Linked DNA regions of Alkalinema sp. FACHB-956. The main gene of each other region encodes a partner of the protein of the gene in region 2 in a complex. Links are inferred from orthologs where the notes say so. Each region holds a gene or a part of one and is shown on either strand. Other genes may lie near its edges. The genes, in order: lpdA and H6G21_RS04180.

Evidence for each region.
Region 1: the proteins of H6G21_RS04180 (region 2) and lpdA are in contact, whole or in part, in a crystal structure (PDB 1EBD), measured with the Geobacillus stearothermophilus proteins. The link is inferred for Alkalinema sp. FACHB-956 from one-to-one orthologs. Residues at the interface, in WP_033016211.1 of Geobacillus stearothermophilus: Ile130, Ala131, Met132, Pro133, Arg136, Arg140, Glu141, Asn155, Arg157; in WP_049624544.1 of Geobacillus stearothermophilus: Pro340, Ser341, Asp344, Tyr345, Arg403, Asp406, Val408, Glu431, Ala432, Gly433, Asp438.

Annotation. Positions count from the first base shown.
Region 1 is NZ_JACJRC010000029.1:13,336-16,537, forward strand. What follows is about bases 307-3,186. They hold lpdA (dihydrolipoyl dehydrogenase), read right to left. Parts: upstream 2,528-3,186; coding sequence 1,085-2,527; downstream 307-1,084. Other genes in these bases: trpC (indole-3-glycerol phosphate synthase TrpC), read right to left, coding at 307-690; H6G21_RS21265 (hypothetical protein), read left to right, coding at 2,963-3,186. In the rest of the region: more of trpC, read right to left, coding at 1-306; more of H6G21_RS21265, read left to right, coding at 3,187-3,202. UniProt on the Escherichia coli protein: Lipoamide dehydrogenase is a component of the glycine cleavage system as well as of the alpha-ketoacid dehydrogenase complexes.
Region 2 is NZ_JACJRC010000002.1:175,943-179,162, forward strand. The notes cover bases 159-3,056. They hold H6G21_RS04180 (dihydrolipoamide acetyltransferase family protein), read right to left. Parts: upstream 2,308-3,056; coding sequence 1,009-2,307; downstream 159-1,008. Other genes in these bases: H6G21_RS04175 (hypothetical protein), read left to right, coding at 159-863; H6G21_RS04185 (hypothetical protein), read right to left, coding at 2,473-2,901; H6G21_RS04190 (hypothetical protein), read right to left, coding at 2,894-3,056. Also shown: more of H6G21_RS04175, read left to right, coding at 141-158; more of H6G21_RS04190, read right to left, coding at 3,057-3,112; H6G21_RS04195 (Uma2 family endonuclease), read right to left, coding at 3,214-3,220.

The DNA.
Region 1 (3,202 bases), on a different replicon or contig from region 2:
TTGGAGGCTAACTGAGAAATCACGCAGATCGCGATTGTTGATCCCCACCAATTCCACTCCGTCGATCGCCAAAACCCGATCGAGTTCCGCGAGGGTGTGCACCTCTACCAGAGCCGTCATCCCTAGCTTTTTGACAATTTTGAGGAAATAGGCCAAATCTTTGTCACTCAAGATTGCTGCAATCAAGAGCACCGCATCGGCCCCATGCAATCTTGCCCAATAGATTTGATAGGGATAGATGACAAAGTCTTTGCAGAGCAGCGGCAACTCCACCGCATCGCGAATCAGGGCCAGATTCTCAAAGCCCCCCTGGAAAAATCGGCGATCGGTCAATACCGAAAGACAGGAAGCTCCGCCAGTAGCATAGGATTGCGCGATCGCCACGGGATCAAAGTCCTCCCGAATCACCCCTTTACTCGGCGAGGCTTTCTTGACTTCAGCAATGACCGCAGGCTGAGTTTGACCTTGACGCAACGCACCCAAAAAATCCTTCGGCGTAGTCTCTAATTGGGCCACTTTTCGCTGAAGTTCCAGTAGCGAGAGTTTTTCCCGCAGTTGCTCAACTTCCGTTTCCTTATGCCAAACAATTTCTTCCAAAATATGGTGGGGAGCCGAATCTGGAGTATTGATCCGATATGTCAGATCCAACACTGCAATGGATGGGTTAGGAGGACGACGACGAATTTCCATATTTTTTATGCGTTCGAGAATGGCATTAAGGCAAGACACCAGGACAAGGGTTAATCTAACTCAGCCCAACATTGCAGTGGCAACAACGCCCGTAGCAATGCCGGTAACAACGCCGGTAACAACGCCTTCCCCCAGGCAACCCAGCATTGTGAGAAAACCCGGCTAGACAACCTGGTGAAACAACCCGGCTAGACAACCCGGCTAGACAACCCGGCATCGAGGGTTTTCCACTGCAAGAGGGGCGACTTAGCTTACAACTCTAGGACAACTCTAGTGACAACTATCCGCCCCTTGGGTGAACTGAGTAACTGGGTGAACTGAGTAACTGGGTGAACTGAGTAATCAGCGGAGTTACTGCTGAACAAGCTTGTTCAGTCAAGCTTAACTGAATCGCTTAGTGACCACCACCGGCACCCGCAGCCCGTTTAAAGGCATCATCCAACACTTCGCAAAGGGTGGGATGGGTATGCACCGAGAAGGCTAAGTCTCGTACCGTAGTGCCTTGGGCCATGGCGTTGGCCGCCTCTTGGATTAAATCCGCCGCATGGAGACCAAAGATATGAACCCCTAGAATTTCCCCATTGTCTGGCCGGAAGATGACCTTGGCTAAGCCCTCGGTTTCGCCCTCTGCGATCGCCTTAGCATTGCCCTTGAAGTACGCCCGCACGGACTGCACTTCAAAGCCTTCGTCTGCGCCTTTTTGCTTGGCTGCTGGTTCCGTCATGCCGACAAAACTAACTTCGGGGTGGGTAAAGGCGGCTGCGGGAATGGCATTGTAATTGATGGTGCGAGGCCGACCGCAAATGGTTTCCACGACTGCCATGCCCTGGGCTGAAGCGGTGTGAGCTAGCATCATCTTGCCCGTGGCATCCCCGATTGCCCATAGGTGAGGAATGGCCTGTCCGTCTTTGACCACTGCCAGGTGATCATCCACAGGGATAAATCCAGGGCGCTGTAACTCAATGCCCAGAGTTTCCAGTCCCATGTCCTTGGTGGCAGGTACCCGACCTGTGGCGATCAAGCAAGCATCGACTTCTAGGACTTCCACCACTTCCTTGGTTTTGGCATCCATCAGTTCGATCGTCACGGGCGAACCCGGCGTCACACTCTTCGCAAAAACGCCTGTACGTGTTTCGATATCCCGTGCCTGTACCAATGTCCGCTGGGCCACCTTGGCAATATCGGGATCGAAGGTGGGCATCAATTGATCCAAGCCTTCAATCAGGGTGATTTCACAGCCGAGGGCGGAATAAACATCGGCAAACTCCAAACCAATGTAACCACTACCCACGATCGCGATCCAAGGGGGCAAGCTTTCCAGGGACACGGCATGATCGCTGGTGAAGACGGTTTTTCCATCCACCTCAGCCCCCGGCGGCACAAAAGGAACGGATCCAGGAGCTAAAATAACATCCTTTGCCGTAACTGTTTTTTCGCCTTCCGCAGTGGTAATACTGAGTTTCTGGCTATCCGCCACCCGTGCCCATCCGTGGATCACCTCCACACCCAGCCGCTTGAGACTGTTGGTCAACCCATCTCGCTGTTTGGTGACGACGGAACTAGCATGATCGGCGATCGCTTGGCGATCGAAGGCCACGCCTCCAACCTGAATCCCCATCGCGCCTAAGTGGCCTGCATCCCGCAATTCCCGTACCTTTCCGGAGGCCGCCAGCAGCGCCTTGGAGGGAATGCAGCCTCGATTGACACAGGTTCCGCCCATCTCAGCCGCTTCCACGATCGCGGTTTTGAGGCCGCAGGCCACTGCATGCAGCGCTGCCCCATGGCCGCCCACGCCCGCACCCACAATGACCAAATCATAATCAAACGTCTGAGCCACACTTCCCTCCAAAAATTACCTGCCCTGTGAACTCGATCCCAGCATTCGTTCAAATTTTTGCCAGTTTTTACCCTTGGCAAAATGCCTCAGACCGATAAACTGTTTCTCAACTACGATCGTATTGGTACAAGCGATTCAGGGTTTTCCCTGAAAGCCATGACAAATCATTGCGATCGTCCCGATAGAGCTACCTCACTAGCGTATCAGCATATAGCCGCAGATCGACGGTAGGTCGATTCAAGGTTGTGAAACCCACAGCGAAATCTGGGCATTCTAGGTTTTGTAGTGATGGTGAGTTAGCCATGACTCGGAAACTCAGCCAAGCAACCATACAGGCATTCGCCGCTCATTCCATCAACAAGCTCATTCCATCAACCAACTGCTAAGGTGGTGGATCGTTGAGGGACGCTGTTCTCGAATTTGGAGTCAAGCATCATGGGTCAACATCAAAAACATCTTCGCCGTGCTGCTGCTCAAGCATTTATGAATTCACTCAATCAGCTTGAGCAAACCCTTTGCAGGGAAGAACCCAGCCCTCAAGTCGTGCCACCCACCCCCGCCAAAGCCGCCCAACCTCCCGAGGACTTGGCCATCACTCCCGCAGAACTGGATGAGGCTGTTGCAGATATCGAGCAATTTATGCAGCACCAAGATGATTGGCAACATCCCGCCAAC
Region 2 (3,220 bases):
TAACTATTGTTGGTCAAGCATTCGTTAAAGGCTCGCCTAACACTCGTCAAAGCTTTTGTCAGATGTTTGTTCAGAGTTCGTCGATCGTTCACCAAGTTTATTCCTACAAAGTTCGGTAGCCTACCGGGAGGAAAACCAGTATGAATCGTGCAGCCAGTATCGGTGGAATTGTAGTTGCTGCTGTCGTTGGAGCCGGAGTGAAATTCGGGGTACCCGCATTGCTGAACGAAACCAGCATTGCGATGAATAATCCCTTCCCCAATTCCTCACCGCTGCACGAGCCGTTCTACCGCATGACCAAGAAAATTGCCGACTCGCCCACGATGAAAGAGCAATTTAAGTCTGTGTCCAAAGACCAGGCCGAGCAGCTGGGCGCAAATTTGGCTAAACAGGGTCTGAAGCGGCTAGATGATACCTCTCTGGAGCGACGAGCCACAATTTTATCCAGTATGTTGGCCAAAATGGATACCAAGTCCTGCGCCAGTATTGTGCTGGGACAACCCCTCTCCGGTGATGATAAAACGAATCCCATTTTTATGGCACTGGAAAAACTGGATCCGCAATCGATCGATGATTGGTTCCAATTGTCCTACAAGGCCATGGAATTAGAAGCCCAGAAAGCACCCGCACCGCAGTTCGACCAATCTAAAATGCCCCAGGCCATGCAAGCGGTGCTGAAAACAATGCCCTCCAACGACTCCCAGAAATTTGTCACCATCATGCAAGCCATGAGTTCTCCCGGTGGTAGCGTTACCACAGCGCCGGAGGATGCTTGCTGGGCAGGCCGCAAGTTGTATGAGTCGCTCAAGGAAGTTCCCCAGGAACATAAAGTGGTTCTAGCCCGCGCCTTTGCCCAAGAATAGGCTCGATATAGATTCCTTTGCTATTTCCAACCGTTTAATCAAAAAGGACTGAGCTGGAATTAACTCAGTCCTTTCTCTATCGGTGCTGCCTGTTGACTGGCAGTCGTGTCCTGATCCAACCCGCTAGCTATTAGCGATTGGAGACTTACAGCGTTAAGGATTGCACATCTGTTTCAATCAACTTCGCCAAGTCTTTCAGGAAGGCTGCGGCATGGGCACCGTAGATAATGCGGTGATCGCAGGTAATGTTGACTTGCATTTGCCGCTTAACGCCAATCATGCCGTCTTCGTTAGCGACCACCGTGGGACGGGCCGCCCCGATCGCGATAATGGAGCCTTGGCCAGGAGGCAGAATGGCATCAAAGGTATCGACCCCAAACATCCCCAGGTTGGAAATGGTAAACGTTCCAGTGCTGTACTCGTCAGGGGTGAGTTGCTTGGAACGGGCGCGATCGACCAAATCCTTCCAACTGCGGGACAGGCTATAGAGATCCTGCTGGTCGGCACTACGCAGAACGGGGGTGATTAAGCCACCATCGGGCATTGCGACTGCAACGGCAATATTAATTGAGCCATTGTAGTGAATCCCATTTTCGACATAGCTCGCATTTAACAGCGGATGTTTTTGCAGCGTCATCGCCACGGCTTTTGCCAACAGCGCACTCATGGTCACGCCTTTGGACTTCACCTGTTTGTACAGCTTATCCAGGGCATCGGTGGTGATGGTATAGCCGACGCGGAACACCGGCACCTCCAGCGTAGCCACCATGTTTTTCACCACGGCCACTTGCATGGTGTTCATGGCTTGGACTTGCCCCGGAGTGGGGGGCGCAACGGGAGCCGCTGGGGCTTTGGCGGCAACGGGCTTGGCTGCCGGAGCCGGGGGAGCGGCAATGACCGGGGTGGCCACAGGAGCCGAAGGTTTGCCCACTGCTGCTTCCACATCCTCAGCCACAATGCGACCATGGGGGCCAGTCCCGACCAGCGTGGTTAGATTCACGCCCAGATCCTTCGCCAGTTTCTTGGCACGAGGCGAAGCGACAATGCGACCGGATGGGCGGGCAGGAGCCGCTGCACTACTGCCATTGCCAGAGGCCGCTGCGGTGGGCGCTGCGACGGGGGCGGCGGCAGCAGGGGCAGGCGCACTGGCGGATCCACCTCCCGCTAAAGCGGCTGCTTTCTGCTTGGCTTCCTCAATTTCGGCTTCGGTTTCAGCGAGGAGGCCCAAGGCGGAACCGACGGGGGCAGAGTCTCCGGCTTGCACGACGATCGCGGCCAGAATTCCTTCGTTAAACGATTCGACATCCATGTCGGCTTTGTCCGACTCCACAATGAGCACGGTTTCGCCCTTTTCGATCTTGTCGCCGGGGGACTTAACCCAAGCGGTGATCTTTCCTTCAGTCATTGTGGAACTGAGCGCGGGCATGAAAATTTCGTGAATCATCGTGGTGGCATCCGAGAAAGTCAGGGTGTTTTGACGGGATTCGCGGACTTAGTTTCCGATCGCATGGATCAGACCTAAGTCAGATTTGCGAATACGCAGAATCAAATTTTATCGGAATTAGGTGCCAAGAAATCCTTGAGTTCTGGTTGATTACACCTCAATTGATTACACGTCAGCCGTTTCCTTTTGAGATTCTAGCCATTGTTGATAAGCCGTTTCGTCGCCGCCGAAGGACGCCAAGGAAACCTGGCGTTCTGGCATCGGCTTGAGCGGGGCATTAATGGGGTTGTATTTGCAGTAGCAGATCACAACCATGTCGTAATCCCCCAGGGGAAGATCAGGGGTATAGGTTTCCACGCGCGTGACTTCCCAATCTCCTTTCCGATAATGGGTGCTATGACCATGTTCTTTGGGGTCGTGGAGCTGATCGACACGGATAAATTCAGTGGGTCGATAGCCCGGTTCTGGAATGGGTTTATCTGAGCAATCGTAGTGTTCTGCGAGAATGTCGGTAAGTGCTTGAGTATGCTGTAGTTTACGCTCCTTCCAATTAGGTGAGCGCCGTTCTGCTCGAAAGACAATGTATTTACGCATCGTCGCCATCCTCGTTGTCGGTGTCGTAGTAAGACTTTGGAAATTCGGTTTTGCCTGCAAACACACAATCAGCCTCAAGAACGGAATCACTGGTTTCTTCAACACCAACCAGTTCCCATCCATACCTTTCCGCCATTTCCTCACAGTCTGCTTTTTCAGCCGCTGCGTGCCTTGAAACGTTTTCGTCTTCGTCGTATCTGGGTTTTGGCATGTTAATTGCTCCTGTGTTGGATACGCAACATGTGGGAGAACTACTCTCAGTTGAACGTATCCACCCTCATCGGGACGCATTCCCTATCTAGATTATGGAGTTTACCCT